Regions from separate parts of the Pelagimonas sp. KU-00592-HH genome, predicted to be linked through region 1. Evidence: riboswitches for the same ligand, from Rfam matches in the RefSeq annotation. Region 1 holds a riboswitch; each other region holds the start of a gene.
What was found. A riboswitch is a leader RNA that binds a small molecule or an ion and turns the genes downstream of it on or off. The one in region 1 is predicted to bind cobalamin.
Positions count from the first base shown of each region.

Region 2: another riboswitch for cobalamin. It lies ahead of ABWV42_RS08805 (DUF4198 domain-containing protein); the one in region 1 lies ahead of ABWV42_RS09845 (DUF1636 family protein).
Region 3: another riboswitch for cobalamin. It lies ahead of ABWV42_RS10405 (hypothetical protein); the one in region 1 lies ahead of ABWV42_RS09845 (DUF1636 family protein).

Region 1 covers NZ_BAABWM010000002.1:563,911-571,967, reverse strand. Annotated here, with positions in the region: gene ABWV42_RS09870 (sterol desaturase family protein) at 1-395, opposite strand, end outside; gene ABWV42_RS09865 (hypothetical protein) at 392-781, opposite strand; gene ABWV42_RS09860 (FecCD family ABC transporter permease) at 859-1,872, opposite strand; gene ABWV42_RS09855 (ABC transporter substrate-binding protein) at 1,874-2,824, opposite strand; gene ABWV42_RS09850 (ABC transporter ATP-binding protein) at 2,837-3,622, opposite strand; gene ABWV42_RS09845 (DUF1636 family protein) at 3,619-3,975, opposite strand; cobalamin riboswitch at 4,078-4,279, opposite strand; gene ABWV42_RS09840 (serine hydrolase domain-containing protein) at 4,424-5,749, shown strand; gene ABWV42_RS09835 (winged helix-turn-helix transcriptional regulator) at 5,746-6,291, opposite strand; gene ABWV42_RS09830 (VOC family protein) at 6,331-6,708, shown strand; gene ABWV42_RS09825 (hypothetical protein) at 6,799-7,035, shown strand; gene ABWV42_RS09820 (TlpA family protein disulfide reductase) at 7,081-7,653, opposite strand; gene argH (argininosuccinate lyase) at 7,703-8,057, shown strand, end outside.
Region 2 covers NZ_BAABWM010000002.1:354,788-362,844, forward strand. Annotated here, with positions in the region: gene ABWV42_RS08800 (calcium-binding protein) at 1-2,259, opposite strand, end outside; cobalamin riboswitch at 2,509-2,712, shown strand; gene ABWV42_RS08805 (DUF4198 domain-containing protein) at 2,846-3,631, shown strand; gene cbiM (cobalt transporter CbiM) at 3,638-4,249, shown strand; gene ABWV42_RS08815 (NikL family nickel/cobalt ECF transporter subunit) at 4,246-4,827, shown strand; gene cbiQ (cobalt ECF transporter T component CbiQ) at 4,827-5,609, shown strand; gene ABWV42_RS08825 (energy-coupling factor ABC transporter ATP-binding protein) at 5,606-6,262, shown strand; gene ABWV42_RS08830 (IclR family transcriptional regulator) at 6,305-7,108, opposite strand; gene ABWV42_RS08835 (TRAP transporter large permease) at 7,182-8,057, opposite strand, start outside.
Region 3 covers NZ_BAABWM010000002.1:665,932-673,988, forward strand. Annotated here, with positions in the region: gene sseA (3-mercaptopyruvate sulfurtransferase) at 1-841, opposite strand, end outside; gene ABWV42_RS10375 (DMT family transporter) at 969-1,859, opposite strand; gene ABWV42_RS10380 (winged helix-turn-helix transcriptional regulator) at 1,935-2,285, shown strand; gene ABWV42_RS10385 (hypothetical protein) at 2,288-2,563, opposite strand; gene ABWV42_RS10390 (hypothetical protein) at 2,864-3,376, opposite strand; gene smpB (SsrA-binding protein SmpB) at 3,611-4,090, opposite strand; gene ABWV42_RS10400 (helix-turn-helix transcriptional regulator) at 4,165-4,986, shown strand; cobalamin riboswitch at 5,029-5,240, shown strand; gene ABWV42_RS10405 (hypothetical protein) at 5,421-5,717, shown strand; gene ABWV42_RS10410 (ATP-binding cassette domain-containing protein) at 5,714-6,406, shown strand; gene ABWV42_RS10415 (DUF1294 domain-containing protein) at 6,366-6,668, opposite strand; gene ABWV42_RS10420 (error-prone DNA polymerase) at 6,827-8,057, opposite strand, start outside.

The sequences.
Region 1 (8,057 bases):
GTCTGGCGCAGCGCGGTGGTCAGGTTGTAGTGCTGCGACGAATGGTGATTGACGTGGCTGGCCCAGACCCAGCGGACGCGGTGGCCAAAGCGGTGCACCCAGTAGTAGCGCAGGTCATCGAGGACGAAGCAGATCAGCACCACCCACCAGCTTGTGCCGAGGTCGAGGGGGGTGATTTCCCAAAGGACCATGAAGAAGCCCCAGGCGATGAAGCCCAGAAGGATACCCGATGCCACGTTGCCCGCGCCCATGATGAGCGAGGTGATGGCATCGCGGGTCTCGTAGCGGCCGCCCTTGCCGGTGCTGCGAATCCAGATCAGTTCGAACAGGATGGCGGCGATGAAGAAGGGTACGGCGAGGCTGACGACATCGGGGTATGTGAGGGTATCTGTCATAGGCTGTTCATGGCCTCCTGCCATTTTGCGAGGTCTGCCGTGGTCAGGGTGATCTCTACCTGTGGCGCGCCGAAATCGGGAAGCTCTATGCGCAGGCCGGAGGGGGTGATGGTGGTCTCGTGATCCCGCAGCAGGCGCGAGACGGTATCGTCACCAAAGCACCAGGTGAGGCCCGCGCGGTTGCCGAGAAGAATCAGCGCCGCCTTGGCGTCGCTCGACATGAGGATGTCTTGCGGCGGGGTGTTGGGAAATTCCCGCGCCCAGGCCCTGCGGACGTCGTCTTCGGAGCGGAAGTGGCGCGGGGCGGTGAGGCCAAGCCGGTGCAGGAGCAACGCGATTCCCGCGATGCCCAGAACAACCAGTGGTCCCAATATCTCCAATGGCATGTGTCTCTCTCCCTTGCCCAAGTAAGTGGCAGGCATAGGGGGCTGTCAAAGGTGGCGTGGCGTCAACGCAGCGGCGTTTATCTGTCTGCCTTGCTGGCCCGGAACAGGATCAGGAAGACGAAGGCCGAGCCAAGCGAGGTTGTGACGATGCCGACGGGCAGTTCCTGTGGTGCAAGCAGGAGGCGGCTCAGGATATCGGAGGCGGTGAGCAGCATGGCACCGATCAGGGCGGCGGCCGGCACGAGGTGGCGGTGCAGCGGGCCGACGATGCCGCGCGCGATGTGGGGTACCATCAGGCCGACAAACCCGATGACCCCGGCGACCGAGACAAAGACGGCGGTGGCGAGGGCCGCGACAAAGAACATGCGAAAGCGCAGGCCCTGAACCGGGACGCCAAGGGTTGCCGCGGTCAGGTCTCCGGTCAGCAGCGCATCGAGCCAGCGGTTGCGGTAGAGGGCATAGGCGAGGATGAGCGCAAGGCCGGTGCAGACGAGGGGGAAGGATTCCCAGCGGGCAAGGCCGAGGCCGCCCAGCATCCAGAAGATCACCGAATGTGCGGCGCGGCTGTCGCCGGCGAAGATCAGGTAGTTGGTGATAGCCGAGAACAGGAAGGAGACCGCAAGCCCTGCGAGGATGAGCTTTTCGGGGGCGCTCATGCGCAGGCTGTGGACAAGGGCGAGAACGATGCCGGAGGCGATCAGGCCACCGCAGAAGGCGGCAAGCGGCAGGGTCCAGAGGCCAAGGATATCGCCGGTCACGGTGATGACAAAGACGGCTCCGGCGGCGGCACCGGAGGAGAGGCCGAAGAGGAATGGATCGGCGAGGTCATTGCGGGTCGTGGTTTGCAGGACAACGCCGACGATCCCGAGGCCCGCGCCGATGACGGCGGCAAACAGGGCGCGCGGCAGGCGCAGGTCAAAGACGATGCGGTGCAGGGGCGACATGTCGGCTTCGGTGAGGCCGGTGCCAAGCGCGATTGCGGCGATGGTCTCGGACAGGGGGATGGATGTCGTGCCATAGGCGGCCGACAGCAGGACGAGGGCGATCAGGATGACCGCCCCCGCGAAGGTTATGAGGCCGAAGCGGCCCATATCAGTTCAGGCCCGGGTGCAAGGCCTTGGCCATTTTCGAGATCGCGGCGATGTTTGCCGGCCCCGGGGTCAGTTCTTCGTAGCGCAGACCGATCCAGCGGGCGTTCTTGACGGCGTCGGTTTGCGACATCACCGGATGTTCCTGAAGGAACTTGAAGGTGTCTTCGGCGCCGTTGCCTGTCTGGTAGTCGAGCAGAACGAGGAATTCCGGATTGGCGGCGGCAACGGTTTCCCACGAAGTGCGGCCCCAGCTGGTGTCCATGCCGTGGGTGATGTTCTCGCCACCGGCGGCGGCGATCATCGCGTCGGGGATGGCGAATTTGCCGGCGGTGAAGGGGGCATCGGCCGGACCATCCAGCAGGAAGACGCGCGGTTTGGCGAGGTCGGCGGTTTTCGCTTCGATCGCGGCCAACTCGTCTTGCCAGCCGGTGACCAGCGCGGCGGCCTTGTCTTCGACCTGCATCACCTTGCCGAGGCGCAGGACGTCGTTGAACAGGAGGTCCATGCTGGCCTGGGGGCGGTTCTTGTCGAGGTGGACGCAGCTTTCGGTCAGGATCATGGTCTTGATGCCGAAGGGGGCGAGGGTGTCGGGGGTGACGTCGCCGCCGGGTTTCATGCCGTAGTACCAGCCCGCGAAGAACAGGTCGGGTTGGGCGGCCAGGAGGTTTTCGACGGTGGGATACTTCGGCGCGAGTTCCGGAATGTCACCGCGCAGGGTGTCGAATTCCGGGCTGGTCTTGTACCAGCCGGTGATGCCGGTGAGGCCGACGATCTTGTCCTGAAGATCAAGCGCGAAGGCCATGTCGGTCATGTTCATGTCATGCACGACAAGGCGTTCCGGTGCCGTCTCGAAAGTCAGCGGTTCGCCGCAGTTGTCGACGGTGACACTGCCGGCGGTCGCGCTGGTGGCCAGTGCGGCGATCATTGCGGCGGGCCAGAGTTTGTGGATCATGGGGATTTCCTTTTAGGTTTTGGTGTTCGTTTTGCGGATGTCGAGGGCCGGAATGGTGCGGCCTTGATGCGGGAGTTGCAGGTAATCGACGCCGAAGGTTGCGAGGACGTTTTCCGGTGTCAGCACGTCCCCTGTGGGGCCGAAGGCGGCGAGGCGGGTCGACTTCATCAACGCGACATGGGTGGCGAACTCGGGGATCAGCACGAGGTCGTGCAGGATCATCACCACGGTGATGCCGAGATCGGCCACGAGGGACAGCATCCGGCCCTTGGCATCGGGGTCGAGGTGGTTGGTGGGTTCATCCAGAAACAGCAGCGACGGGTTCTGGGCCAGCGCGCGGGCGATATGTGCGCGTTGCCGTTCGCCGCCCGACAGCCGCCCCATTTTCTGCGAGGCGAGGCCCCTGAGGCGGGTCAGGTCGAGAATGCGGTCAAGATCCTGGGCGTTGTCGTCCTGCGAGGCATCCGCGCGGATCGGGATCTGGCCCAGTGCCACGTAGTCGCGCAAGGCGAGGCGGCCGTCGGGGGCTTCTTGCTGGCTGACCACGGCGATGGTGCGGGCGCGTTCCATTGCCGATAGCTGTTTCAGGTTCTGCCCCTTGATCCAGATGTCGCCGTCGGAGGCGGGCTCGAGACCGCAGAGGAGTTTGAGCAGCGTGGTTTTGCCGGCACCGTTGGGGCCGGCGATGGCAAGGATCGCCCCTTCGTCGACGTCAAAAGAGACGTCGTGCAGCAGGGTGTTGCCGTTCGGGGTGCGGAAGCTGACGTTCTGGACAGAGAGAAAGGCCGTGTCTGTCATGAGGTGCCCCCCGACGGAAGGGCGGGCATGCGTGACAGGGTTTTCCTGAACAGGGCGCGTGGCCGGTTGGTGGCATTGGTCCAGCCGTCCGGCGTGTCGCGGTATTGGCGCGCGAACGCTGCCAAAGCGTCGAAATCTTCGCGGGTTTCAATCTCGCCGAACAGGTATTGCGCCTTGTCGGGGGCTTGAAACCCGACGGTCTGGCCGTGGTCACAGCCTGCCATGAAGGAGACCAGCCGAATGGCAAACCCGTCGGGCAGGGTGCCGGACAGACGGTCGGACAGTGCTTGTGCGTGGGCCTGGCTTTTGCAGGTGTCGCAGATCAGAAGAAAGTGGTCAGGATGATCGCTCATGTCCCGCTCCGCCTGTCGCCATGCGGGGAGGGAAGGTGCCAGTCATGTCAAAACGCAAGGAACGCGTCATCTTAGCCTCCTTCCAGGACACCCCGTCCCGGGTTGGTTGAACAGATGATGGCAGGTCTCCTGACTTGCGGGTCATGGCGCGGCCACCCTTCCCAGCCTGTCGGCCAGTGGATCGTGGCGTTGCTCACCGCTTACAGTTGCGGGGGCAGTTGCGGATTTGGCCGTGGTTGGCCGCACCGCATTCCCTTTTCATCCCCTTGGCGTACCTTGGGGAACCATCGTCGCAAACTGGTGCCTGAGAATGCGGATTGCGTCAATGAGAATTGTCGCAGGGCTTGCACGTTCGTTTGTGGCGCGCGCGGTGGACGACAGGGGGGGATGCTCTAAATTTTGGGAAGAGAGGGCGTGATTTGGCCCTGCCATCGGGAGAAATTTCCAAATGACACTTTTCAAGAACACGGTTTTCGCTGGTGCGGCCCTTGGTGTGGGGCTGACTGTTGGCATGGCGCGGGCCGAGACGCTGGATGCGCGGCAATCGGATCCGCAGGTGATGGGGTGGATGCAGGGGTTTCCACCGCCTGCGGACAAGATGATCACGCAGCCTGATTCGAACTATTTCAGTTTTCCCAAGCTGCGCTGGTCGGTGTGCCATCTGCGCGAGTTCCTTCCCACGGAAGAGATCAGCCGCGGGATCGGGGCGCCGGTGTCGCTTGATTACCCGTCGCCTGCAGCTTTTGCCGAGATGCGGGCCGAGATCGACGCGCTGAACTTTGTGCCGATGAACAGTGATGCCGAGATGACCTGGGACGAGTCGCTGTATGCCAATTACACCGACGGGATGCTGATCCTGCACAAGGGGCAGGTGGTCTACGAGCGGTATTTCGGCTGTCTGGAGGAAGACGGCAAACACGCGATCATGTCGATGACCAAGTCTATCACGGGCCTTCTGGGGGAAATTCTCGTGGCCGAGGGGGTTCTGGACGAGACCCTGCTGGTGCGTGATGTCATTCCCGAGATCGAAGGGAGCGCCTTTGCCAGCGCCACGGTGCGCGAGGTGATGGATATGACGACGGGGGTGAAAAACTCGGAGGATTATTCGGACCCGGAGGCCGATATCTGGCTTTATTCCCGCGCGGCCAGCCCGCTGCCGAAACCCGAAGGCTACGAGGGGCCGGACGGGTATTGGGAATACCTGCAACAGGTGCAGCCCGAGGGGGCGCATGGGGATGCGTTTAATTACAAGACGATCAATTCGGATATGCTTGGCTGGATCATCAGCCGCGTCACGGGGCAGTCGGTGACCGAGCTTGCATCCGAGCGTCTGTGGCGGCGCATGGGGGCCGAGCAGGACGCTTATCAGACGGTGGATGGCAAGGGGGTGCCCTTTGCGGGTGGCGGTGTGACGGCGGGGCTGCGGGATCTGGGCCGGTTGGGGATGCTGATGCTGAACCAGGGCGAGATCAATGGCACGCGGCTGTTCCCTGCCGAGGTGGTGCGCAGGATTGCTGCCGGGGGTGATCCGGGCAAGTTCGCGGGCTTTCCGACCCTTGAGGGCGGCAGTTACACAAGCCAGTGGTGGGTGTTCCACAACCCGCATGGGGCCTTTGCGGCGCGGGGGGTGCATGGCCAGACGATCTATGTCGATCCCACGGCCGAGATGGTACTGGTGCGGTTGGCTTCTTACCCCAAGGCGCAGAACGGGTTCATCGATCCGACATCGCTGCCGGCCTATCAGGCGGTGGCCGAATACCTGATGGCCCGCTAGGGCGACAGGGTGATGCGGGGGGCCGCGATGCGGCTGAGGGCGAGGCCGGTGTTGATCGGGCTGTAGAGCGGTCTCGGTGGGCGCGACGCGGTGCTGACGTCGCGCAGGACCCATTCGTGATCTTCCATGATCCTGAGCGATTGCGACAGGGCGCGGTCGGTGATGCGGCCGAGGTGCCTGCCGATGTCGTTGAAGTGGCGGGGGGCTTGCAGGGTGCTGAGGATCGGAAGAACCCATGTGCGGCGCAGGAGGGGGAGACCGGCAGGGGTGGTCGCCTGATGCACCGCGTGGGCCAGGGCGGCGGCCTCAATTCCTTGAGCTGTCAGGCGGAACTCGGGGCGCAGCGGGTGGCCGTGGCCGGGGTTGCGCTCGATGAGGTCGATGTCGATCAGGTGTTGCAGGCTTTGGGCAAAGGCGGTGCGGCCTGCCCCCGTGGCCGCAAGCAGAGGCGCCTGTCTGGCCTGTGTCCCCTCGTGGAGTTTGGCAAGGATGGGCAGGGTCCAGGCGCGGGAGGTGATGTTGACAAGGGCTGCAATGTCCATAAAATATAGTTAATACATTTTCAGACAGAGGAAAAGACGATGTCGCTGATTTCTTTGCAAGACACGATTACCATCGCCATGTCGGTGAAGGACCGCCATGCCAGCGCCAAGTGGTATGCCGACATGCTGGGGTTCGAGACGCTGTATCACGCGGATGAGGCGGGCTGGTCGGAGATTGCCACCCGCACGGCGGGGGTGACCATCGGCTTTGGTGAACAGATTGAACCTGCCCCGGGCAACTGTGTGCCGGTTTTCGGAATCGCCGACATCGACGCGGCGCGCAGCACGCTGGAAGGTGCGGGTGTGGGGTTTGACGGGCCGACCGAGGTGATTGAAGGCATGGTCAAGACAGCCACCTTCTATGACCCGGACGGCAACGCGCTGATGCTGGCGCAGGACCTGACCGACCAGTCGTGACGCCATCGTGACTTTCGGGGGCGGTCGGGTGAAGATGGCCCGTGATTTTCGAAATCATTTCATGTGATTTCAAAGTTTTGCCAAATTCTTGTGAAACCTAAGGTTGTGGTCGAGTGCCACGGTTCTACGGATGAGTTTGGTGTGATGCGGGTATTGTTCGGGGTTTTGTTGGCCGGTTTTCTGCTGGGCCTGTTCGCCGTTGGCTGGAGCGCTTTGAAGGTGCTGGAAAGGCGGATGGACGTGTCGGTTGAGGCTGGGGAGCAGGCCGAGCTGGCACGGGAGGATCGCAGGGGGCCTGTGAACCGGTTGCCGCAGGCGACGAACTGAGGCGGTTGCTGCGCCCCCAATAGAGGCGGCGCAGGGGGGGGTAGATTACTTGGAGGTTTCGATCACGCGGGCGAGGATGGCCTTGGCGTTGTCGCTGTTCCATTCGGCATCACCGATGAGGCGGCCTATTTCCTGACCGTCGCGGTTGAGCAGGACCGTCACTGGCAGGCCGTGGACAGCCATTTCACGGGCCAGGTTGGCCTTGGGGTCGCGGTGCATGGGTAGGTTGTCGACGTTGATGCTGTCGAAGAATTTCTTGATGGCGGGCAGGGGGCCGCGGCCGGTGGAGAGGGTCACGACCTCGAAGTCATCGCCGCCCAGTTCGCTTTGCAGTTCCGACAGCATCGGCATTTCGTGGCGGCAGGGGGCGCACCATGTGGCCCAGAAGTTCAAGAGCACGATTTTGCCCTGATAATCGGCAAGGGTCATGGCATTGCCATTGGCATCTTCGAAGGCCTTGGACGAGACCGGACGTGGTTCCTTGTGGACGATCAGCTTGCGCATGTCGCCCTCGCGCATCTCGGTGATTTCGCTCATGTCGGCGGCAGATGCGCCGGGAGCGGTATTCACGATGAAAACTAAGGCAATCGCCGCAATTGCACAGAGGGCCTTGCCCATGTAAACCAGCGCGGACTTCGACATTCCATTTCCCTCCGAAGGGCAGACCATGACCAAAGATACCTCGAACCAGATGTGGGGCGGCCGTTTCGCCGCCGGACCGGACGCAATCATGGAGGCGATCAACGCCTCGATCGGGTTCGACCAGCGGATGGCGGCGCAGGACATTGCAGGCTCGCGGGCCCATGCGGCGATGTTGGCCGCGACAGGCATCGTGACAGATAGCGACGCCGAGGCGATGAGGGAAGGGCTTCTCACGGTCTTGTCAGAGATCGAGACCGGCAAGTTCGAATTCTCGACCGCGCTGGAAGACATCCACATGAACGTGGAAGCGCGTCTGAAAGAGATCATCGGCGAGCCGGCGGGACGTCTGCACACCGGACGGTCGCGCAACGACCAGGTGG
Region 2 (8,057 bases), 210 kb from region 1:
GCCCATGAGAACGTCGGCATCGTCGCCACCCTGCAGGGTGTCATCGCCTGCACCACCCAACAAAAAGTCATCCCCGGCGTCGCCGGTCAGCAGATCATTGTCGCCCCCGCCATAAAGCTTGTCCGCGCCCAGACCGCCCGCCAGCGTATCTGCACCGCCAAAGCCGACAACGGTGTCATTCCCGCCGCCCGCATCCAGCGAATCCGCGCCCGCGGTGCCGGTCAGGCTGTCGCTGCCTGTCGTCGCCGTTCCTTGGCCTTCCTGCACCAGAAGGATATCCGTCCCCGTTGCGGACGAGTTCCCGAACAGGGTGACAAAATTCAATCCCGTGCCGGTGAAATTCAGGGTGATGTCATCGCTGACGTCGCCATTGCTGCCGATGTCTATGGTCACCGTCGTGACCCCGGCATTGACCACCACGCTCAGATCACCGTCCGCAAAATAGGCATTCAGAACCGCAACCTGATCACCCGCTTCGAAATCCGAAATCAGGTCACCATCCAGATCGGCCGCATCGCCTTCGAACCTGTCCGCGCCGGTGCCGCCAGCAAGCGTATCAATGCCAAGACCACCTTTCAGCGTGTCCTGACCCTCGCCACCGTCAAGACTGTCGGCCCCCTCGCCACCGTCCAGCGAGTCGTTGTCAGCCTCGCCCAGAAGCGTGTCCGCATCCGCGCCACCAAAGAGGCGGTCAACGCCGTCTCCGCCCAGCAGGCTATCGCTGCCGCCCTCGCCGTACAGGTAGTCAGAACTGCCGCCGCCATAAAGCGTATCCGCCTCTGAGCCGCCATAGAGATAGTCGCCGAAATCTCCGCCCCAGAGCGTATCCGAATCCGCGCCGCCATAAAGCCGGTCGATGCCGTTGCCGCCAATGAGCCAATCAGCACCGTCGCCGCCCCAAAGCGTGTCAAAACCTTCTTCACCCCAAAGCGAGTCCGCTCCGTCGCCACCAAACAGATAGTCGTTACCATCCCCGCCTGCGAGAGAGTCATTGCCAATACCGCCGTCCAGCGTGTCGGCATCATCGCCACCAAACAGACGGTCGTCGCCTTCTTCACCATAAAGACGGTCCGACCCTGCATCGCCATAAAGGTTATCCGACCCCTCATCACCGTAAAGAGAGTCACCCCCCTCGCCGCCAACAAGCGTATCAAACCCTTCACCACCAGACAGCGCATCATTGTCCGCGCCACCATCCAGATAATCGCGCCCACTCCGGCCATAAATCGTGTCGGCCCCTGCGTCGCCATAGATGCTGTCGTCGCCATACCAGCCGCTTGCAATATCCGCCCCGGCACCCAGTGAAATGAGGTCATGGCCGCTGTCGCCATACACGGTATCGGCGCCGTCACCGCCTTGAATGACATCGTGGCCTGCGCCCCCGCGCAGGAAGTCATCCCCCAGATCGCCCTGAAGCACATCGTTGCCAAGACCACCGTCCAGAGAGTCGTTGCCCACACCGCCCATCAGCAGATCGTGGCCGTCGCCCCCTTCAACCGTATCGGCACCGTCGCCGCCAACCAGCGCGTCATCCGCGGCGCTGCCAACCTGGCTGTCATCGGCCGCCGTGCCAGTCCAGATCGTGCCGTTGAACGAATTCAATAGCATGAGAGTGAACGACTCCGACGCCAGCACCAGCATGCCCACCGCAAGCGTGCCGGTCATCGTAAAGCTCAGATCGGCAATCGTGTCCTGATCGGTATCAATGCTGGCAACGGTGTTCCCGCCAACCACCGAAAAAGACATGTTCGTGGCGTCGAAATTGGCCCCCAGAACGGCAATACGGTCGATCGCCGTAAGATCCGCGATGGTATCTCCCTGCATCGAAGAGGCCGTGCCAATGAACAGGTCGCTGCCGTTGCCGCCAACCAGTTCATCCGCACCGGAACCGCCAAGCAAGACATCGTCGCCGTCGCCTCCAAGAAGATCATCGTCGCCCGCGCCGCCAAGCAGGCGGTCGTCATCGGCACCCCCCACAATCAGATCAACGCCGTTGCCGCCAAACAGCGTATCGTCGCCGTCGCCGCCGTTCAGGGCATCGTTGTCGTCCTCGCCGAACAGCTGGTCATTTCCCGCATCACCATAAAGGATGTCGTTGCCGGTACCGCCCGCAAGCCCGTCATTCTCGGTGCCGCCGCTCAGGGTATCATTGCCACCAAAACCATACAGGTAATCAACGCCAGCCAGGCCCGAAATCGAATCCGCATCCGCGGTGCCTTCGATCACGTTATTGCCACTGTCTCCGGTGAGGTTCGCCATTGTAATGCCCTTGATTCTAGCGACTTTGCGCAATGCTTAACGAATGAATAGCGCAAAACACCCTCAAGGACAAAAAGGTGTGGCCGAAAGGGATATTTTACAATCCTGAGCTGTTTTCCTGCCCGACGAACCGGTTGTCCAAGGGCTCGCAAGTAAATTCCATTTGCTCCGACAACCCGCCGACATTCACCATCTGCGATTTGATGTCCCGACACACGAATCCGAGTTGACGAAAACCGCATGCTCTGCCATGCAAACCCAATGTCCGGTTCCGGGTTGATCCCGGAAGAAATAGGGAATGCAGTGCGGTGATGAAGATCACCAACTCTGCAACTGCCCCCGCAACTGTAAGCGGTGAGCGCGGCTGACAACGCCACTGGGGAACACCCCGGGAAGGCCAGACCGTCGCATTGACCCGCAAGTCAGGAGACCTGCCGGATACGTGTCCTCGGAAGGGACATTTCATTTTCGGCGGCGGGGTGCGCGCCTGATGCTTTTGTCCATGTCGGCAAATAGTATCTTGCGTCCAGTCGTCAAATTTAAATGCGTGCCGGGGTTGGCACGACGTGAAAAAGGACGAAAGTTCATGAAAAAGCTGCTTTGCGCGGCCGCAGCGGCACTGGCCATTCCGGCAATGGCCCAGGCCCACTTCCTTCTGGAATACACCACCGACACCATGATCGAACGTCCGGGCGATGTTCCGGTCAAACTGATCTTCTGGCACCCGCACGAGGCTGGCCACGCGATGGTCATGGAAAAGCCGGAAGAATTCTTCGTGATCCACAACGGCAAGAAAACCGACCTGATGGACACCCTCAAGCCGTTCACCTTCGAAGGTCCGGACAACAATGCGCCCGCGTTCATGGGCTCCGTTCCGGTCAAGCGTTCGGGCGACTACGTCATCGTCACCGTCCCGGCGCCCTACTATGAAGAGTCGGAAGACATCTACATCCAGCAGATCACCAAGGCCTACCTGAACCGCAACGAGCTGCCCACCGACTGGGATCAGCCGCAAGGTCTGGCCACCGAAATCCTGCCGCTCAACAAGCCCTACAACATCATCGCAGGCTCGACCTTCACGGGCCGCGTGCTCAGCGAAGGCAAACCCGTGGCTGGCGCCGAAATCGAAATCGAATACATGGCAGCCGAACCTGACATGGACAGCAACGGCACCAAACCCAGAACCGCCTCCCCCCTGCCGGGTGGCGCAATCGTCGCGATCTCCGACGACAACGGCTATTTCTCGTTCGGCATCCCGAAAGCCGGCTACTGGGGCTTTGCCGCTCTGGGTTCCGGCCCGGCCACCGAACATGAAGGCAAGGAACTAAGCCAGGACGCCGTGATCTGGATCCGCGCCTGGGACCTGGAGTAACCCCCCATGCACATTGTCGACGGCGCACTTTCCAATCCCGTAGTCATCGGCGGCGCAGTTGCCGCCGTGGGCGGGATTGCCATGGGCCTAAGATCGCTGGACCTTGACCGCATCCCCACAGCGGGGGTGCTCTCGGCAAGCTTCTTTGTCGCCTCCCTGATCCACGTGCCGATCGGGCCGTCGTCCGTGCACCTTATCCTGAATGGCCTCGCCGGGCTTCTGCTCGGCTGGGCCGCCTTTCCCGCCCTCTTCATCGGCCTCCTGCTGCAGGCCGTGTTCTTTGGCTTCGGTGGTCTGACGGTTCTCGGCGTCAACGCCGTGAACATCGCCTTCCCCGCCGTTGTCGCCGGATTGCTGTTCAGCGGAATGATCGGTCGCGGCTCTCCTGTTCAGGGCGCCATATGGGGGGCCATAGGTGGCGCCTTTGCGATTGCCGCCACAACGGCTATGGTCGCAGTCTCTCTCGCATTGACAGGTGATGAATTCTTGCCGGCCGCCAAACTCGTGTTCTTCGCCCATATCCCCGTCATGGTGGTCGAAGCCGTCCTGACCGGTTTTGCAGTTCTGCTGGCCCGCAAAGTCAAACCCGAACTCTTTGTCAAAGGGGGCACAGCATGAAACACCTCTGTCTGGCCCTCGCCCTGCTCTGCGCCCCGCTACCCGCCCTTGCCCACAAGGTCATCGCCGGTGTCTTTCCCGCAGGGGACGCAATTGAAGGCGAACTTGGCTTCTCCAACGGTGATATGGCGGTGGCCCAGGAGGTCATTGTCTTCGGCCCAGATGGTGCCGAAATCGGCCGCACAATCACCGATGGCGATGGCTTTTTCCTCTTCACGCCCCAACAGCCCGTCGCACACACCTTCCGCGCCGACATGGGCGCAGGCCACGTGGCCGAGGTGACAATGCCCGCCAAAGACGTGGCCAAGATCATGGGTGTTGCCGCAGAACTGGTTGAGGCCGTCGCAAACGATACTGCAACCGGCAACAGCGCCACTATCACTGTTGCATCGCTCTCCGACAAAGAGCGCCTTGCCATAGCCGAGGCCGTACGCGACGAGATCCGCCCGCTGCGTCGGGAAATCGCCGCCTACCGCGAGAAAAACGATCTCCAGTCCATTCTCGGCGGTATCGGCTATATCGTGGGTCTCTTCGGCCTTGGGTTCTACATCGCCGCCCGGCGCAAGATGGACAGTTGATGGTCTACGTACTCGAACAGCCAGACAAGACAGTCTCCCAACCGGGGGAACTGGGTCACTATGGCCTGCTGGGGTCTCTGGACCCTCGCGTACGCATCGTGATCGCCTGCCTGTTTGCCATCGTCACCGTCGCCCTGACCTCCATCGCGGCGCTCATGGCCGCACTTCTGGTGTCCATCGGCCTGCTGATGCTCTCCAAACTGCCCATGCGGCGCACTCTTCGACGTATGGCGATGATGGACAGCTTCATCATCTTCATGCTGGTGCTGCTGCCGTTTTCCATGCCCGGTGACGCAATGTTCACCGTCTTCGGTTTTCCGGCAAGCTGGCAGGGCCTCTGGAAAGCGGTCGAGATCGGCCTGACCGCCAATGCCGTGATCCTCGCCGTCATGGTTCTCGTTAGCACCATGGAACCCGTCACACTTGGCCACGCGCTCTACCGGATGCGCTGCCCCGAAACACTTGTGCATCTGTTGATGTTCACCATCCGCTACATCGAAGTGCTGCGCGAAGAATACATGCGCCTGCGTGCCGCGATGAAAATCCGCGGCTTCCGGCCCGGCACCAACTGGCACACCTATCGCAGCTTTGGCTATCTCGTCGGCATGATGCTGGTGCGTGCCATCGAACGCTCCGAACGCATTCTCGGTGCCATGAAATGCCGTGGCTTCTCTGGCAAGCTCCTTTTGCTGCGCGAGTTCGAAATCGGTCGTCGGGATCAGGTTTTTGCCTTCTGCATGGGCGCGGTCTGCCTCGGTCTCTTCCTGCTGGAATTCGCATGACCATCCTTGCGCTCGACGACATTCACTTCGCATATCCCGGCTATGCCCCCGTTCTGGAAGGGGCGTCGCTCTCTCTCGAACCGGGCCAAAGGTTGGCGCTGACCGGCCCCAATGGAGCGGGGAAATCGACCCTTCTGCGGATTGCGCTTGGCCTGCAAAAACCAAGTAAAGGCACGGTGACAGCCTTCGGGGAATTGCGTCAGGACGAGGCCGACTTCCATGAAGTCCGCCGCCGCATAGGCCTTGTGTTTCAGGACCCGGATGATCAGCTCTTCTGCCCCACCGTGGCCGAGGACATCGCCTTTGGCCCCCTGAACCTTGGTCGCAGCCGCGAAGAAGCGCTGGCCATCGTCGACAAGGTTCTGGGCGACCTTAGCCTCATGCACCTGAAAGACCGCGTCACCCACAAGCTGTCCGGCGGCGAAAAGCGTCTGGTGACGCTGGCAACGGTGCTGGCAATGGAACCCGAAGCCCTCTTGCTGGATGAACCCACCAACGCGCTCGACACCCGCAACGAAGCGCGCCTGCTGGAAATCCTGCAAGGCCTGCCCCAGGCAATCCTCCTGATCAGCCACTCTCCCGGCTTTCGCAAGTCACTTACCGACGAAGCATTGGACCTGCGCGATGGAAAACTGGTCAAAGCCGAGGCCTAAACACCCGAAAAGCGCACCACTTTTCTGGCGCCGATCAAATCCTCAACCACTGACGACCAGCGCAGGTTGCTGCCCTGTGACACGTCGCACTTCAGAAACCGCGCGCGCCAAAGCCGGGCCAACTTCGTCGTGAATACGTGAATCCGTCAACAGGCTGGACGTCGAACTTGCGAGGAAGGCGACTGGCTCTCCCAAGTCGCTCGGTCGGTAGGGCACCGCCACTGCGTTGATCGTCTCCGAAAACCTCTCGACGCCCCGCACCTGCGTGAACCCGCTGGCCAACAACTCGTCCCGCGCTTGCAGACGAATACGACCAAGCTCCTGCGCAACGGCCTCATCGTCCTGCGCAAACCCTTCCACAAGCGTGTCGAACTCGCCGTCGTCCAGCGCCCCGAGAAAAGCCTTGCCGCTCGAAGAACTGGGCAGCGGCATCCGATACCCCACATCCAGCCAGATCGAAGGAGACTCCGCAGGCCGCCATGCCTTGGTCATCAACATCCGGCGATCATCCTTGATGCTGATCGCGGTCAGGGTGCCGGTCTCATCCGCAAGACGCTGCATCGTGGGCGAGGCAACCTCGACAAACGAGAAAGACGCCGCCGCGATATTGCCCAGGGCCAGCGCCGCTGGTCCCAGGCGATACTTGTCGTGCTTGCGCCCGTGCGTGAGATACCCGAGCGCGCAGAGAGTAAAGGTCAGCCGCGACACCGTAGGTTTGGGAATGCCCGTCCGTTCCGAGATTTCCAGGTTGCCAAGCCCGTCATCCGTGGGACGAAACGCGCGCAGGATGGTCAGACCCCTGGCAAGTGTATTGGCATATCTCCTGTCGGATGTGTCGCCTGCCATGTTTCCCCCTGTCGCGGCCCAATCACGCTTGGACGTGCCCAGACCTTGCTTCTTTGTTCCTTGATCCAAGACTTTACTGAACAGAGCTTGCCAGCACCAGAGAGATTGACGGGAAGGCCACCAGAAGGATCAGAACGATCACATCCACGCTCAGGAACCGCCAGATCCCGGAGAACACCATTCCGATGGGGGCGTCTTTGCCCACGACGTTGGACAGGACAAAAACGTTCAATCCAACCGGTGGCGTGATCAGGCCGATTTCCAGAAGCTTTACCACGACAACACCAAACCAGATCAGGTTCAAACCATAGGCCTCGACCAACGGCACCACCAGCGGCAGCGTCAGAACCATGATACCGATGGGATCAAGGAACATGCCCAGCATCAGGTAAACCACACAGATCGCCAGCAACAGCGTCGCCGTCGAAAGTTCAGCCTGTGACACCCACTCCACCAGCGCAGGCGCCATGCCAGTCAGGGCAATGGCCGCCACAAAAATCTTCGCCCCCGCCGCGACGAAAAAGATCGCCCCGGTCTGAACACAGGTTTCTCGTACCGCCAGCCAGATATCCCCAAGGCTCAGACGTCGCTGTGCAAACCCGATGACACAGGTCAGAACTACGCTGACCGCTGCAGCCGCCGTCGCGGTGAAAAACCCGCCATAGATGCCAACAACGATCACAAGGAAGATAACCGCCGCAGGCCATGCACTGCGAAAGGCCGCCATCTTCTCGGCCCAGCTGGCCGATTGCCCCTTGGCCGGCACCGCTTTCGGATCAGCCTGAATCCACAGGATAATGACCAGGACAAATCCCGCCAATGTCAGCAATCCAGGCAGGATGCCTGCGATGAACAGCTTGTTCACCGAGGTCTCGGTAAAGATCGCGTAGATGATGAAAAGGATGCTCGGGGGGATCAGAGAGCCAAGTGTCCCCCCCGCCGCCACACT
Region 3 (8,057 bases), 100 kb from region 1:
CGGTGGCAATCGGGAGAGTGGGGAAAGCGCCCCACTCGGTCCATGATCCGTCATAGACGGAATAGTCGCTCTTGCCGAACCGCTCCATCGCGAGGGCAAGAATACAGGCAGTCACACCCGAACCGCAGCTGGTGATCGCGGGTTTGGACAGGTCCACACCCGCCGCCTCGAACACGGCGCGGCACTCTTCGGGGGATTTCAACGTACCATTGTCGTTCATCAACTCGGGGAACGGCACGTTCTTGGAATTCGGAATATGGCCCGAGCGCAGCCCGGCACGCGGCTCCTCGGCCTCGCCCTTGAACCGGGCGGCCGAACGGGCATCGATGATCTCGTAGTCACCAAGCTTCGACGCGCTCGACACCTGCGTCACGTCTTTCACAAGGTGGTTCTGGCGGCGCACCGTCATGTGGCGGTCGCGGATCACCGGCGGCAGGTCCTCGATCTCGCGGCCCTCTGCCTGCCACTTGGGCAGACCACCATCCAGCACCGCCACGTCGTTCTGCCCCATCAGCTTGAACAGCCACCACACGCGGCAGGCCGAATTCACGCCGTTGGTGTCATAAACAACCACCTGGTGGCCATCGCCAACACCCATCGCCCGCATCCGGCTCATGAATTTCTCGACCGTCGGTGCCATGTGCGGCAGGTCGCTGCGCAGGTCGGCAATCTCGTCGATATCAAAGAACCGCGCGCCGGGAATATGCGCCGCGTCATATTCCGCCTTCGGGTCGCGGTTTTCCGCGGGCATGTGCCAGGATGCATCGATGATCCGCAGGTCCGGATCTTTCATATGCGCGGCAAGCCAGTCGGTAGATACGAGCGTCCTTGGATCGTCCATGAGCGAAGCCCCCTTTCAGTCAGACTCCTGACTACAACCCGCACACTCAACAGGCAAGGGCGAGGCCATGCTTATCACGGCCCTACGCCACCGGTTTTCCACAGAATACGCCCCGCAATCCGCCCTGTCAGAACAGAACCACGATCCCGGCCCCGACAATGGCCCCAATCGCGCCCAGAACCGCAGCGGGCTTTGGCGGACGCCCGTCCTTCAGCCAGAGAATCGGCAGCACTAGAACCGGCGACAAAGACCCGAACACCGCCGCCAGCCCGGCATGGAAATGCGCAAAGGCATAGAGCAGCAGCGACGAAGAGACCACGTAGCCAATCACCCCCGGCAGCACCACCCGCCCAAGCAGGCCCGGCGTCATCTCGGCGTCACTCCGGAACACCCGCGCCGGCCACAGCGCCACACAGGAGATCAGGAACGCCGCCCCCAGCAACCGCACGGACGAGGCCGCAAGCGGATCGGTGCCCGCCAGCATCGCGGGCTTCATCAGCAGGAACCCTAAGCCCTGACAGGCCGTCGCCACCAACCCCAAAAGCACCACCCGCCAAAGGCTGCCTCGCAGACGGTCGCTCTCGGATCGGGCATCCCCTCCGAACTGAATCGTGACCATCACGCTGGCCAGAACCACCAGCGCACCCACCATATCCATCACCGACACCCGTTCGCCCAGCCAGACAAAGGCCATCAGCGCCACCAGCGGCCCCTTGAACGACAGCAACAGCTCGGTCCGCCGCGGCCCGCCCAGCCGCAGGCATTCGATCATTGCAAGATTGCCAAGAAAAATGCCGACCACCGTGCTGGCCACGAAGGCCGGCCAATGCTCCCAGGTCACGCTGGGCCACAACCCCAACACCGAACAAAGCAGGCTGACAATGGCGGCGCAGGCCACCAGTTGAATGCGGGTGAACTCAAACGCCCCAAGCCGCCGCGCCGGGGCCTGCGCCAGCACGATGCCCGTCGCCCAGCCCGTCGAGGCCCCAACGGCGGCAAGAATTGGAATTGCGACCACGATCCACCCATCCTACATTAGCTACGGTTTCCGTAGCAGATAGGATGCTACACAAAAGATAGCAAGAGGCAAGCCATGACCACCACCCATCCCATGCCCGGACTGCCCGTGCGCGGCTCGAAGTCCGGCAAACCGATCATGGCACTGTTTGATCTTCTGGGGCGCAGCTGGTCGCTGGGGATCATCTGGCAACTGTCAGACGGCACCCCCGCCACCTTTCGCCAGCTTCAGGACCGCTGCGAAACCGTCTCGCCCACCGTGTTGAACAAACGCCTCAAGGAACTGCGCGCCTGCGCGCTGGTCGATCACGACGGGTCCGGCTACCACCTGACCCCGCTCGGGCGGGAGCTGTTTGAAATGCTGCATCCCTTCGGGGCCTGGTCCACCACCTGGTCCGAGGCCCTTCAGGAGCAACAGGACAGCTAGGCTTACTTGCCCAGCGCGTTGCGGATGACGCTCACGATGGCCAGCACCACGCCACCGCCAACACCACCGCTGGCGATCTGGCCGATGATGCCCATCAGGTCGACACCACCCCCCGCCAGCGCACCGGCCCCGACCATGCTCAGAAGCTGACCGCCAAGGCCACCGCCCACGATCCCGGCAATCGAGTTGATCACCACACCCTGGTCGATCTTGTTGATCAGGCGTCCCGACAGGTTGCCGCCGATGGCACCGGAAATCAGCGAAATCAGAAGTTCCATGAGTATTCCCCTCGCATCGGGGCTTTTTGGGTCCATGCGCACCGAGGTGCCCCGCGCCCCGTCCGCACCTCGACCCTAGGCTGGTGCCCTCCTCCCCAGATACGGGAAAACACCAACATCCTTCCCCGCAGCACTGCGCAACATACGGGACGTTACTTGAGGAAAAATTCCATGCCCCGCCGCCGTGCTGGCAAACAATGAGTCTGGTTTATCGGCAGGTCAGAACAAAAGGAGCAGGCATTTGGCAAGACTGCTGCTATCAGCATCCCAAGCTTTGGCTCCCTGTGCATTGGGCGATGACTAGATCGGGGCGGGCAACCTGATTTCCGGGGCCTCTTCTTGGGTAAGGAGCTCGACAGGCGCACCTTTGTCCAAGGCCTCATTGAAACGCCCCAAATAGCGCATGCCAGAATACACATCAGATTTTGCGTTGGTATTTCCGCCCGAAACTTCTTCATTGGTCAGCTTTTCGAGTCTCTCAGGACACCTTGAGGCCTGGTCGTCGAACCGAACGGGATTCAATCTGAATGCAACGCACCCACCCTGTCCCTCGTCGAGAATAACGAGGTCTGCTTCTGCGAGGTAAAGGTTGGACCCTCGCCACCAGCCTGTGTCTTCCAAAAGCTCTCGTGATATTTTCTCTCTTCGATGTTCAACAATCAGTGTCCGCTTCCAATCTCTCTGGAGGCTGAACATCCCACTGACAACCATCGACACTCGCACGTCGCCTTCAAGATTGGCGGACGCGTGATGCTCAGTATTGCAACCCATCAAGAGGAATGATGCAGAGAAGAATGCAAAGAAAACGCGCATGGGCACCTAAGTCCTGAACTTCAATAAAGTTGGCGTGGGCGAAATTTGAAGCCAACAGCCAATCCAATCCCCTAAAATACTTCTTTCAAAGCGTCTTCTCCGTTTGGCCTCAACCTCACTATTACGAAGGTAAAAGCTCGATAAACTGCAATTCTGTTTGTCTCAACGAGTGCAAGTATCTTTGTAGCGAGAAGGCCGCAGAACAAAATAGCGCCGTTTTTCGATGGAAACAGATCACTCGCCGTGACGCAGCAGACGTTGCTTCTGACGGCCCCAGTCACGCTTGGCTTCGCTCGCCCGCTTGTCGTGGTTCTTCTTACCCTTGGCGATGCCCAGCTTCATTTTAACAAGGCCCTTGTGGTTGAAGTACATCACCAGCGGCACAAGGGTCATGCCCTTGCGCTGGGTCGCGCTCCACAGGTTCGCCAACTCCTTCTTGCTCACCAATAGCTTGCGGCGGCGGCGCTCTTCATGGCTGAACATCGCCCGGTCATAGGGCGCGATATAGGAGTTCACCAGCCAAAGCTCCCCATCCTCGACCGCCGCATAGCTTTCGGCGACATTGGCGCTGTTCTCACGCAGGGATTTCACTTCCGATCCGCTCAGAACGATACCGCATTCGATATCTTCCTCGATGGCATAGTCGAACCGTGCCCGCCGGTTCTCGGCGATCACCTTATAGTTCGGATCGGTCTTTTGCTTGTTCTTGGCCATGATCGGCACTGATTACCCCGACGCGTACGGGGTGTCCATGACCTCAAGTCAGGACAAACGGATATTCACCTCGCGTGGGTTTTCTGCCAGTTTGCCCTACATTCTCGGGAAATAAGGAGATTCCCCTGTCCACCCTGTCGCCGTTTCATGAACGGGCCGAGCGCCTGATCCAATGCAAGAGCATCGAATCGCTCTGGGAATGTCACGTCGAAAACATGGCGGGTTTCGGGTTTGACAGGCTCCTCTACGTGGCGACCACCTTGTCACAACCCGGCAACTGGGGCGACCCTGCCGACCGGCTGGTTCTCACCAACTATCCCGCCCCGGTGATCGACACCTTCATCGGCCAAGGCCTGCACCGCACCACCGCCAAGATCCCGAGCCCGGCCGAAGGGCCCGGTGCCTACAGCTGGCGCAAGAGCCGCATCGCCAACGATGCCCCGCCAACCCGCGCCGAACGCGCCCATATGGCCCTGTGCAACAAGTGGAAGATCACGGCGGGATATACCATCTGGTTCAGCGACCTGCGTCAGCGCCGCAAGGGGGTCATGGGCCTCTGTGCCAAGGTCGGGCTGTCACAGGCCGACGTGGATCGCACCTGGCTGGAACACGGCCACGAAATCCACGCGCTTTGCAACATCCTGCACCTCAAGGCGCTGTCCTTGCCCAGCCCCGATCACCGCAATCTGCTGACATCCCGCCAGCGCGAGGTGCTGAACGGCATCGCCGACGGTCTTTCGACCCAGGACCTGGCCAGCAAGATGGGCCTCAGCAGAGCCACCGTCGAAAAGCACCTGCGCCTCGCCCGTCAGGCCCTCAATGCCGAAACCACGGCCAATGCCATCCACAAGGCCTCCGAACTCCATCAGCTCTTCCTGCTGCGCGAAGCGGTCTGACGCTGCGCCTGCACACTGCGCTTTACAAGTCCCCCGCTCCTCCCCTACACATGACGTGATGGTTCCCGGATCGACTCTCATATCGTGACGGGAAAAGGGAACACGGTGCGGCCCGCAAGGGCCAAGTCCGAGACTGCCCCCGCAACTGTAAGCGGCGAGCCATCCTGAGATACGCCACTGGCCACATGGCCGGGAAGGTTCAGGAGACGCGACGACCCGCAAGTCAGGAGACCTGCCATCATGAACCGTAACCTACTACCGGGCGGGGTGCCCCGGAGGGAGACAGAGCATGACAGCGCAGCGCGCAACACAATCTGGCCCTTTCCAGCCCCCGCACAAGCGCGGAGGGCGTCATGAACCGGCCATTTCCCCATAAAATCACCTTTTGCTCGATGTGTCCCCACACGGGCCAAACCTGCCGTCCCGGCTTTGAAATGGCGCGCAAACTGTGCCAGTCGATCAGCGCCAGCGGCGACCTGATCGCCGACGATTTCGAAATGTCGGGCCACGTCGAGATGGTCGGCTGCTCGCGCCCCTGCGTCGGCGTCTTTCACGCTACCAAGTCGGCCTGTCACATGTTCGGCGATGTCGAACAGGACGCCGATGTCGACGCGCTCCTGTGTGACGCCCGCACCGCGGCCCGCGGTCACGGCGACTGGCCGCAGGATGGCACAGGGCCGATCCCCGCCGCCGTCGTTGCCTTCGACACACAGGCCCGGGCGCTGTCATGACCCCGGCCCGGCTCGAGACACGAAATCTCGGCTGGGTGCCTGCCAACGGAACGACGCCTGTGCTGCGCGAGATCACGATCTCGGTCGCGGCCCGGTCGGTTGTTGGCATCACATCCGGCTGTGCCTTCGAACAGGCCGCGCTGATGCACCTTCTGGGCGGCATGATGCCCCCAAGTTGCGGTCAACTTCTCATCGACGGAGATCCCACCTCTACCATGCCGCCCCGGCGGCTGGCGCGAAAACTGGCCTTCGTCGCGATGGACGACTGGCACAACGATCCGCGCTGCGTCATCGACATCCTGCGCGACAGGCGTGCCCTGCACCGGCTTGGGTTTCACACCCCCAACCCGCGCGACGGCGAAGTCGTCTCAGGGGTCATGGATCGCCTGAACCTGCGCCGCCTTGCCTTCTCGACACTGGACGGCCTGTCCCCGGCAATCGCCTTGCGGGTGATGCTCGCCCGCGCGATGGTGCAGGAACCGGACCTGATCGTTCTGAGCGAGACACCATCCGGCCTCGACGATTTCGCCCTCTTTGCGCTGTTCGATCACCTGCGCCAGTCCGGCCAGACCGTGATCGCGGGTTTTGAAGATGGCGACCTCGCGCTTGGCCTCTGTGACAGGGTTCTGGATCTCGACCGGGGCCGCCTTACGTCGGCAGGGCCCCGCCGAGCGCACCGGCAAGGATAAGCACCAGCGCCACACCATGCACGATCAGGATCGCCTTGAGGGTCCGGGCAAAGGGCTGCTTGCGGGTCTTGTGCCGAAACAGGGTCTGCCCCAGCCGCGCCGCGGGGCTTCCGCCCAGCATGGCAATCAACAAAAGGGTCGGCTCCGGCACCCGCCACCAGCCGGCCCGCGCGCACAGCTTGTCCCAGCCAAAGGCGATGAAGCTCATCACGTTGATAAGCCCCAGCCACCACAGGAACAGAATCACTGCGTTGTCCGCCACCGGTTTTGTCCTTCGCGCCTTTTGTTACCTTCAGATGTAATCGCCGTGCGCCGCCGATACCATCCCGCTTTTGCCGATTTGCCGCACTGCAATACCGACGTAATACCGACACGATACCGCCGGAAAACCGAAGCCCCCGTTTTGCCCCCTCGAGCCAGTTAACCCTTGCCCCCCATTTCCGGCGTCAGCAGGTGCCGCAACAGGGCAACGGGGTGGCTGCGCAGGGTCAGGCGCATCGCCACATAGTCCTCCACCACCTGCTCTCCCTCGCTCATGTCCGGTAACATCGCCTGCGGCTCCTGAATGCCCTCGCCGTCCATATCCTGCGCAAAAAGCGGCAAGGGGTCGATCGACCGGATCGCCTTGGCCTCCCACAGGGCCTCGCGCCGGTTCAGCCCGAGATCAAGAAAGGCATCCGCCTCGGCCAGCCGCATCAGCACCGGTGGCGTGATCCCCGCCCGCCGCCAGACATCCTCGACCGAGAGGTATCCATTGCCCCGCGCCGCCGCGATCCAGACCGCGTCATCTTCGCGTAACCCCTTGATTTGTCTAAACCCAAGCCGCAGCGCCAGCCCGCCACGCCCGTCCGGCTCCATCACGTTGTCCCAATAGCTTTCGTTCACCGAAACCGGCCGCACCTCAACCCCGTGCTCGCGGGCATCCCGCACGATCTGGGCCGGGGCATAGAACCCCATCGGCTGGGAATTCAGCAGGGCACAGGCAAACAGCCCCGGATAGTGGCACTTGATCCACGCGCTGGCATAGACCAGCAGCGCAAAGGATGCCGCGTGGCTTTCCGGAAACCCGTATGACCCGAACCCCTCGATCTGGCTGAAGCAACGGGCGGCAAACTCCTCGTCATATCCGTTCTGCCGCATCCCCCGCATAAAACGATCATGAAATTCGCTCACGTTCCCATGTTTCTTGAACGTCGCCAGCGACCGCCGCAACCGATCCGCCTCCTCCGGCGTGAACCCCGCCCCGATCATCGCGATCTGCATCGCCTGTTCCTGAAACAGCGGAACCCCCAGTGTCTTGCCCAGAACCGCCCCCAGTTCATCCGAGGGAAACGACACCGGCTCCTCGCCATTTCGCCGCCGGATATAGGGGTGAACCATGTCCCCCTGGATCGGTCCCGGCCGGATAATCGCGACCTCGATCACCAGATCATAAAAGTTGCGCGGCCGCATCCGTGGCAGGAAATTCATCTGTGCGCGGCTCTCGACCTGAAACACCCCGATACTGTCCGCCCTGCACAGCATGTCATACACCTTGGGGTCTTCCTGCGGCAGCGTAGCAAGGCTAAACCTCTGTCCATAATGGGTTTTCATCAGATCAAAGGCCTTGCGGATACAGGTCAGCATGCCAAGGCTCAGAACATCCACCTTG